DNA from 3 places in the Mesorhizobium sp. WSM4887 genome. Region 2 is predicted to be linked to each of the others. Evidence: predicted binding sites of a transcription regulator. Region 2 holds the regulator's gene; each other region holds the start of a gene.
The links. Region 2 encodes LexA, which represses DNA repair genes until DNA is damaged. Its sites were predicted from a motif close to TGTTCNNNNTGTGTTCNG; they were not measured.
Positions count from the first base shown of each region.

Region 1: the regulator LexA is predicted to act here: its motif matches at 1,316-1,333, upstream of P9230_RS03990 (UvrD-helicase domain-containing protein).
Region 3: the regulator LexA is predicted to act here: its motif matches at 1,981-1,998, upstream of P9230_RS28980 (PA0069 family radical SAM protein).

Region 1 is NZ_JARTVP010000001.1:819,491-822,766, reverse strand. Features, by position in the region: gene P9230_RS03990 (UvrD-helicase domain-containing protein) at 1-1,275, opposite strand, end outside; gene P9230_RS03985 (glucose/quinate/shikimate family membrane-bound PQQ-dependent dehydrogenase) at 1,457-3,276, shown strand, end outside.
Region 2 is NZ_JARTVP010000001.1:88,285-91,560, forward strand. Features, by position in the region: gene moaC (cyclic pyranopterin monophosphate synthase MoaC) at 1-295, shown strand, start outside; gene glp (gephyrin-like molybdotransferase Glp) at 297-1,502, shown strand; gene lexA (transcriptional repressor LexA) at 1,619-2,353, shown strand; gene P9230_RS00400 (ComEC/Rec2 family competence protein) at 2,337-3,276, opposite strand, start outside.
Region 3 is NZ_JARTVP010000014.1:11,216-14,491, reverse strand. Features, by position in the region: gene moaB (molybdenum cofactor biosynthesis protein B) at 1-237, shown strand, start outside; gene P9230_RS28990 (hypothetical protein) at 252-1,226, opposite strand; gene P9230_RS28985 (glycosyltransferase) at 1,421-1,924, opposite strand; gene P9230_RS28980 (PA0069 family radical SAM protein) at 2,073-3,227, shown strand.

The sequences.
Region 1 (3,276 bases), 730 kb from region 2:
ATCCCAGGCGGCATGGACATGCACCTTGTCGTCCTCGGGGTCGTTGCGGTCGGTGAACAGCGTCTTGCCGAAGCGGCCCTCATTGTGGGCGATAAGATGCGAAGCCGCACCCAGTATATGCGCGGTGGAGCGGTAGTTGCGCTCCAGCCTGATGATGGTGGCGCCCGGAAAATCCTTGTCGAAGCGCAGGATATTGTCGACCTCGGCGCCGCGCCAGCCATAGATCGACTGGTCGTCGTCGCCGACGCAGCAAATGTTGACAGTGGATTGACGCCGGTTTCCCTCCCCCTTGAGGGGAGGGTGGCCGGGTGAAGCCCGGTCGGGAGGGGTCCTCGCGGCAGTGCTCGACGCTCCGGCGCCTGATGACTGGGCGGCGCCTTCCGCGGCGACCCCCTCCGTCCGCTTCGCGGACACCTCCCCCTCAAGGGGGGAGTATTGCGGCCTCTGCGCCAACAAGCGCAGCCACATGTATTGCGCGGTGTTGGTGTCCTGGTACTCGTCGACCAGGATGTATTTGAACTTGCGGTGATAGTCCTTCAGCACGTCCGGATAGGCGCGGAAGATGCGGATCGGGTGATAGAGGAGATCGCCGAAGTCGCAGGAATTCAGCGTCTGCAGCCGTTCCTGATAGGCCTTGTAGAGCTGGCGCCCCTTGCCGTTGCCGAAGCTGCGCGCGTCGCCTTCCGGAATCTCGTCGGGGCCAAGGCCCTTGTTCTTCCAGTTGTCGATCATCTGCGCGAAGGTCTTGGCCGGCCAGCGCTTGTCGTCCAGATTTTCGGCCTGGATCAGCTGCTTGATCAGCCGCACCACGTCATCGGTATCGAGGATGGTGAAATCGGATTTCAATCCGGCAAGCTCGGCATGCCGGCGCAGCAGCTTGACGCCGATCGAGTGGAAGGTGCCGAGCCAGGGCATGCCCTCGACATTCTGCTCGCCGATCAGCAAGCCGATGCGCTGCTTCATCTCGCGCGCGGCCTTGTTGGTGAAGGTGACGGCGAGAATCTGCGAGGGGAAGGCCCTGCCGGTGGCAAGGATGTGGGCGATTCGCGTGGTGAGCACCCGCGTCTTGCCGGTGCCGGCGCCGGCCAGCACCAGAACCGGGCCTTCGGTCGTTTCAACAGCGAGCCGCTGTTCGGGATTGAGGCCGTTCAGATAATCGGGCGCACGGTTCTGCGCGTTGCGTGCGGCCATGGCGCGCGCGGCAAGGCCGGATGGGGCGGCGGGCCGCGCATTCGGTTCGTCAAAAAAGGGCATGTCTTCCGAAAAGCCGGACATCGCCCCCGAATGTAGTGATTCGGCAGCGAAAGGCCAGAAGTGTCTCCGTTTTGTTCTAGTTGTTCCTGTTCGGGGCCGGCTTGACAGGCGCAACTTGCGAGAGAAAGCTGCCAGCAGGGCAGGGACGGCAAGCCGTTGCCTCACAGGCGCCGCACGGCGCAACAGTCGAAGGAGTATCGTCTTGGCTGTCACCATCACCTCCCTCGTCCTTTTGCTTATCGGCCTGGTCCTCGGCGGCGGCGGCATCTGGCTGGTGACGTTGGGTGGCAGCTGGTACTACCTGATTGCCGGACTGGCCTTCCTGATCACCGCCTGGCTCGTTTTCCGCCGCAGATCGACAGGGCTCTGGCTCTATGCCGCGATCGTGCTCGCCTCGCTGTGCTGGGCGGTGTGGGAAACCGGCTTTGATTGGTGGCAGCTCGGCCCGCGCGGCGGCATCATCGTTCTCATCGCGCTCTGGCTGCTGACGCCATGGGCCAGGCGGGGATTCACCGGTCCGGACGGACGCGCTCCGCTCATCCTGGCGGTGCTCGCATCGCTTGCAGTGGCCGGCTATTCGATGACCGCCGATCCGAAGGACATCGGCGGCACGCTCAACACCGATAAGGTGACGCCGACGGCCAATCTCGGCGGCGACATGCCGGCGGGCGAATGGCATTTCTACGGCCGCACGCCGTTCGGCCAGCGTTACTCGCCGCTCGCTCAGATCACGCCGGACAATGTCGCCAAGCTGCAGCCGGCCTGGACCTATCGTACCGGCGACATGAAGGGTCCCGACGACATCGGTGAGACGACCTATCAGGTGACGCCACTCAAGGTCGGTGATGCGCTCTACATCTGCACGCCCCACAATTTCGCCATCGCCATCGATGCCGCGACCGGCAAGGAGAAATGGCGCTACGACCCGAAGATCAAGCTCGATCCCAACCGCCAGCACCAGACCTGCCGCGGTGTTTCCTATTACGCCGATGCGAAGATCGCGGCGGGCCAGCCCTGCGCGGCACGCATCTACCTGCCGACTTCGGACGCCCGGCTGATCGCCCTCGATGCCGCGAACGGGCAAGTTTGTCCGTCCTTCGCGGAAGGCGGCACGCTGAACCTGATGGCCAACATGCCCTTTCCGAAGTCGGGCTACTACTATTCGACCTCGGCGCCGCTGATCCTCGCCGGCAAGATCATCGTTGGGGGCGCGGTCAACGACAATTATTCGACCGAGGAGCCGTCGGGCGTCATCCGCGCCTATGACGCGGGCACCGGCGCGCTGTTGTGGAATTGGGATTCCGGCAAACCGGATCAGACGACGCCGCTGCCGGCGGGGCAGAACTACACCAACAACTCGCCCAACATGTGGTCAACGGCGAGCGCCGACGAGAAGCTTGGCCTGCTCTACCTGCCGCTCGGCAACCAGACGCCCGACCAGCTCGGCATGGGCCGCAGCGCCAATGTCGAAAAATTCTCCTCCTCGATCACCGCGCTCGACCTCAACACCGGACAGTTGCGCTGGGTGCGCCAGACCGTGCATCACGACCTGTGGGACATGGACGTGCCGGCGCAGCCGACGCTGGTCGACATTACGACGGGGAGCGGCGTGGTGCAGGCACTGGTAGGGCCGACCAAGCAGGGCGATCTCTATGTGCTCGATCGGCGCACTGGCGAACCGATCATTCCGGTGAAGGAAGTGCCGGCACCGGGCGGAGCGATCGAAGGCGACCATACCTCGCCGACGCAGCCGTCGTCCGACCTGTCGTTCAACCCGAAGCCGCTGACCGGCGCCGACATGTGGGGCATCACCATGTTCGATCAGCTGGCGTGCCGGATCGAACTGAAGACACTGCGTTACGAGGGACGCTACACGCCGCCCTCGCTGCAGGGCACGCTGGTCTACCCCGGCAATTTCGGCGTGTTCAACTGGGGCGGGGTCGCGGTCGACCCGGTGCGGCAGGTGATGTTCGGCATGCCGACTTATCTCGCTTTCACGTCGAAGCTCATTCCGCGCGCGGA
Region 2 (3,276 bases):
CATCATGGCGGCCAAGAAGACGCATGAGCTCATCCCGCTTTGCCATCCCCTCCTTCTCACCAAGGTTGCCGTCGAGATCGAGCCCGATCGCGCGCTTCCCGGCCTGAGGGTCACCGCGCTTGCCAGGGTTACCGGCAAGACCGGGGTCGAAATGGAGGCGCTGACCGCGGCGTCGGTTGCCTGCCTCACCATCTACGACATGGCCAAGGCAGCGGACCGCGCCATGGCGATTTCCGGCATCAGGCTGGTCGAGAAAACCGGCGGCAAGTCGGGCGACTACAAGGTAGGTCCTTAGCATGGCTTTGCTTCCGGTCGCCGAGGCGCTCCAACGCCTGTTGGACGGCGCGACCGCGCTGCCAGGCGAAAGCGTGCCGCTGGCCGACGCGTCCGGCCGGGTGCTGGCCGACCCCGTGGTGGCTCTGCGCACCCAGCCGCCCTTCAATGCGTCGGCGATGGACGGCTATGCCGTGCGGGCCGCCGACGTAGCCTCGGCGCCGGCGCGGCTCTCCGTGATCGGCATGGCGCCCGCCGGGCGTGGCTTCACCGGCTCTGTCGGCAAGGGCGAGGCCGTGCGCATCTTCACCGGCGCGCCGCTCCCCGAAGGCGCCGATACCATCGTTATCCAGGAGAATGTCCGCGATCTCGGCGGCGGCGGCATCGAAGTGACCGAGCCGACCGTGGAGGGACGAAACGTCCGTCGCCGCGGCCTCGACTTCTGCGAGGGCGACCTGCTCCTCGAAAAAGGCCGCCAGCTCGATCCGGCGGCGCTTTCGCTGGCGGCATCGGCCAACCATCCGAGTCTCAACGTGGTGCGGCAGCCGCTGCTCGCCATCATCGCCACCGGCGATGAATTGCTGCCGCCGGGCAGCGCGCTCGGCCCCGACCAGATCATCTCGTCGAATACCTGTGGCGTCACAGCTACGGCCCAGTCGGTCGGCGCGCGCGCGCTCGACCTCGGCATTGCCGCCGACCGCAAGGACGCGATCGCGGCCCTGGTCAAGAAGGCGGTCAAGGCCGGCGCCGACGTCATCGTCACGCTTGGCGGCGCCTCCGTCGGCGACCACGACTTGATCCATGACGTGCTGACCGGCGAAGGCATGCAGCTCGACTTCTGGAAGATCGCCATGCGTCCCGGCAAGCCGCTGATGTTTGGCCGGCTCGGCGACATTCGCTGCATCGGCCTGCCCGGCAATCCGGTCGCAAGCCTGGTCTGCTCGCAGCTGTTCCTGAAGCCGCTTCTGGCGCGGCTGGGCGGCCGGTCCTGCCGTCAGGAAATCCGCACGGCCCGGTTAGGCGTCGCAATGCACGCCAACGATCTCAGGCAGGACTATGTCCGCGCCGTGGTCCGCGAAGATGCGGGGGGGTTGATCGCAACACCGTTCGGCATCCAGGATTCCTCGATGTTGAGGATGCTCGCCGATGCCAATGGCCTGATCGTGCGCCAACCCTTCGCACCGGCGGCTGAAGCCGGCGAGGAATGCACCGTTCTGATGTTACGCTGAACAAAACGTCAACACATTCACTAAACTTTAAACGGTTGCGGAACACAACTGGAACAGATAGTGTTTGTTCTGGGTTTGTTTTTCTGATTCTGGTTTCAGAACCCATGGGGGCCGCCATGCTGACGCGCAAACAACATGAACTGCTGATGTTCATCCATGAACGGCTCAAGGAAAGCGGCATTCCGCCGTCTTTCGATGAGATGAAGGAAGCGCTCGACCTTGCCTCGAAATCGGGCATCCACCGCCTGATCACGGCGCTGGAGGAGCGCGGTTTCATTCGCCGGCTTCCGAACCGGGCGCGTGCTCTTGAAGTGCTGCGCCTACCTGACTCGATCGCGCCCGGCCTCAATGCGGCGAAGAAATTCTCGCCGAGCGTCATCCAGGGCGGCCAAGGCAATCTCGGCCGCCAGATCAAACCCGCGGCGCCCGCCCGCACGCCGACGCCCAGCAATGACGACGACGCCGTTTCAGCCGTCTCCATCCCGGTGATGGGTCGCATTGCCGCCGGCGTGCCGATCGACGCCATCCAGCACCAGACGCATTCGATCACAGTGCCGCCGGACATGATCGCGGGCGGCGAGCACTACGCGCTCGAGGTCAAAGGCGATTCGATGATCGAGGCCGGCATCTTCGACGGCGACACGGTCATCATCCGCAACGCCAGCACTGCGAGCCCCGGGGAGATCGTCGTGGCGCTGGTCGATGACGAGGAGGCGACGCTGAAGCGCTTCCGCCGCAAGGGCGCCTCCATCGCGCTCGAGGCTGCCAATCCGGCCTATGAGACGCGCATCTTCGGTCCCGATCGCGTCAAGGTTCAGGGCAAGCTCGTCGGGCTCATCCGCCGCTACTGAGGGGCTGCGGCTTGGCTTTCGGCTTCTCGGGCTTCTTGTAAGGCGCCAACCCCCTCGCCTCACGCGAGTAGCGCCGCTGTTCGTGCCAAGGGCGGTACGGTTTTTCGACGGCGTATTGAATGGTTGCTCGCGCCGTCGCCGATTGCGGATCGAAGAAGACGGCGGCACTGCCGTCGCGCGCGAGCTGCCGCTTGGTGACAACGAGGACACGCGGATCGCGGCAGGGATTGTAGGCCGTGGCGTCGTTGATGACGATGAGGTCTGCGAAGTCGCAGGCAGGCCGGGCAGCTTCGCGTTTTTCGGCGAGCGCGACGATCGCGCCTGATGGATGCCGGCCAATGCAGAGATCGCCCGTGCAGTAAAAGGGCGATCCAGGCGGCAGGTCGACGGGATCGGCTATGTCCAGCGTGCCCTTGGCGAATGTCTCCGGCGGCACGATCGTTTCGGCCTTGAGCGCGCGTTTCCAGTTATCGGTGGTGAACTCGTTCGAGCGGGCACGATTGATGGCGAGTTCGCCGCCGCCGATCGGCATCGCCACCAGATGCGCGTCCTCCGAGATCAGCAGGTCGGGCGTGCGCACCTGCGGGATCATCATGACGGCCGCGGCAGCGAAAGGAATCGCGGCCAGCCTGAGCCACGTAGTCGCCATCGTGGCGATGACGAGCGCGATCGTCGCCAGCAGCACCGAATGGATCGAGATCAGGCCCACGGCATCGACCGGCGACCACTCCGAAATCCACGCCGAGATCGCGATCATCGCCGCCAGGCCCTTGCCCATCAAATAGAGGAAGGGCCCGTCGAAGCCGAACGGCATCATGACCGCGCTGGCGACGGCGAGAAACATCACGATCGTGACGATCGGCATGATCGCGAGATTGGCCAGCAGGCTAAGCGGCGAGACGCGCTGGAAATGCCAGATGGCA
Region 3 (3,276 bases), on a different contig from region 2:
GTCTTCCACCGGATTTCCTATGACAAGATCGGCACATCGACGGTCCAGAGCCGGGCGACCGGCGGCGTCGTCAACGCCACCTTTATCTTCGTGCTGCCGGGCTCGCCCGGCGCGTGCAAGGATGCTTGGGACGGCATCATCAAGGCGCAGCTTGACTACCGGCACATGCCCTGCAACTTCGTCGAGATCATGCCGCGGCTGGACGAGCACCTCAGGCGCCGCGGCAAGCCGGAGTAGCGGCCCCGTCCGGCTCAGCGGATGACCGGCTCGCCGTGGAAGCGGCGGCGCGACGGCCGCGAGACGCCGAAGCCGATTTCCATCATCAGCCGCGGCGTATGCGCCGGCACCGTTCCCATATGGAAGCCGAACGGATCCTCGACGAAGCCGAGGCCCGCCTCGCCCGTCAGCGTCACAGAGCTTTCCGGACCGTAGACGTCCAGCACGTCTTCCGCGGGGTGGCCGACCAGAAGCGTGAGCTGGTGCTTGAGCGCGCGGCGCCTGTGGCTGCCGCGGACATAGACATGCGGGCCGGTGCCGGCGTCGACCGGCACCAGATAGAAGAAGAATTTCAGCATCCGCCAATCGTCGAGATCGAAATGGTATTTGCCGAGCGAGGCGAGATTCTTGTCGGCATCCGAGGCCTTGCCGGTCGGAAAGCTCCACCACACGCGCGTCGTGATCAGTTTCGCCTGGCCGCCGAGATAGTGCTGCGCGACCTCGAGGAGCAGCGGATCCCGCTGGATGGCAAGCGCCGCCGGGCAATCGAGAATGCGTTCGAAATAATGCCCGCTGAGCAGCGAGCGGCCGAAACGCTTCTCCGCCTCGGCATGGTCGCCCGGCATGAATTCGAGACGGCGGTCGAAATTGCCGAAACAGGGCGTGCGTTGCGCAAAAACGGCGATCTCCTCATGGATCGCCGACGGCAGCGTGAACCCCGAAAACAGTCCATCGGAGCGAAGCGCCGCGACCACCGCCTCGCGATCGACGCCGGCAAACATCGTCTCTCCCGCATTGTCGAGCGGGCGAACGCGTCTGGCGCCTAGCCAGTGCATGCGGCGCCCCGGCATGGTGCGCGCCAGCACGAACATCGGCAGCCAGGCCGGATTTTCGCGTAGATCTTTCAGATAGGTCGGGATGCGCACGGCGATGCGCCTGAACAGGCTGCCATTACGAGCGATCGCCTCCAGGCTGGCCGCGCCTGAATTGTCTGGAGTACCAAGGTTCATCGGGTTCCTCGTATGCATGGCGTCCGACGAAGCGCCAGCCGTCTGCCGCTTCATCGTCACCCAATCCCGATTGTCCCGCTTCAAGCAGATGCTAATCCACTGCAGGTTTTTGTGCAATGCACAATAGTATGGGCCGGCAAAGTTCGCGGCCTTTTTCTCTCTTTTCGCCTTCTGGAGAGAAGGAGGGCATGCGCTCACTTCGGCGGCGCCACCCAGATTTCGGCAATCAGCCTTCTGGTGGCGAGGCCGCGCGCCAGGGCTTCGGCGCTGCGGGCGCTTTTCGCCAGCACCGTGGCCTGGCGCTTGCTGATGACAAGCCCTTCCTCCAGAGCCCGGTTGCCCGAAAAAACCCGGACCAGAAACGGCGTGCGATTGCCGCGGGCGCGTGAAAAACGCGCCGGCATCGTCTGTTTCGCCGTGTGAGCGACGACCTCGTCGATCCAGCCTTCGGCGAGCCGGGCGCCGGGTTCCAGAAGCAGCAGCCAGTCGCCCTTGGCCTGGCCGATGCCTGTTGCGATGCCGCCGGCGACAAGGTGGCAGCCGGCATGCTCGGCGACGCGATGCGTCTGGTCGGTCGAGCCGGTGTCGCAGACGATGACGTCGCGCACCACGCCCTCGACCGCGCCGCCGATCAGCGAGGCCAGCGTGCGGGCAAGGCCTTCTTCGTCGTTCCTGGTTTCGATAAGGACGCTGAGCATTTTAGCCGAATAGCGGAAAGCGCGGCGCTGCGCCAGTTGCGCTTTCTGAACGAGAAAGTTCTTGCTTTGTTCTCATTGGCAAAATAGGAATAGTTTCATGAACAGAGCGATTCGACAGCCTGCCCACAGTCCCTGGGAGAGGGCGAAAATGGAACAGATCGTGCGCGCCGACATTGCCGCTTTCGGAGCAGGCAGAGCCGAGATGGCAAATGCAATGATAGACCAGAGCGGCATGCGCGTGCGGCCGGACCGCAATCGCGGACGCTCCGCGGGCATCAATCCGTCCGGCCGCTTCGAGCCGGTCAGCCGGCATGTGTTCGACGATGGCTGGAACTCGCTGGAGGAACTGCCGCCGTTCAAGACGGAGGTGCAGGTCGAGAAGCCGCGCACCATCATCACGCGCAACGAGTCGCCGGACATTTCCTTCGATCGTTCGATCAATCCCTATCGCGGCTGCGAGCATGGCTGCGTCTACTGCTTTGCCAGGCCGACGCATTCCTTCATGGGCCTGTCGCCGGGGCTCGATTTCGAATCGAAGCTCTTTGCCAAGCCCGATGCGGCGCGAATGCTGGACAGGGAATTGTCGAAGCCCGGCTACCAGCCGCGCACCATCGCCATCGGCACCAACACCGATCCCTATCAGCCGATCGAAAAGCAATACCGCATCATGCGCGAGATCCTGGAGGTGCTGGAGGCGCGTGGCCATCCGGTCGGCATCGTCACCAAGTCGGCACTGGTGACGCGCGATATCGACATCCTGTCGCGCATGGCCGAGCGCGGGCTCGCCAAGGTGGCGCTGTCGGTGACGACGCTCGACCGCATGCTGGCGAGAACCATGGAGCCGCGCGCCTCGACGCCGACAAAGCGGCTGGAAGCGATAAGGCAGCTTTCGGATGCCCGCGTCCCCGCCTCGGTGATGGTGGCGCCGATCATTCCCGGCCTCACCGATCCGGAGATGGAGCGCATCCTCGATTCGGCGCGCGCCGCCGGCGCCAGGGAGGCAGGCTATGTCGTGCTGCGTCTGCCGCTCGAGGTGGCGCCGATCTTCAAGGACTGGCTGTTGCGCCATTATCCGGATCGCTACCGGCATGTGATGTCGCTGATCCGCTCGATGCGCGACGGCAAGGACTACGATTCGGAATGGGGCAAGCGCATGAAGGGCGCCGGACCCTATGCCTGGCAGATCGGCCGGCGCTTCGAGATCGCCGCCAAGCGGCTCGGCCTCAATGCCGAGCGGCGGCAGCTTCGGACCGACCAGTTCGTCGCAGGCTCCGGCGTCGGCGAGCAGTTGATGCTGCTGTGAAGATGATGCCGGCCGCGAAGGCCGGCGGCTAAGGCAACTCGGGAGGCAG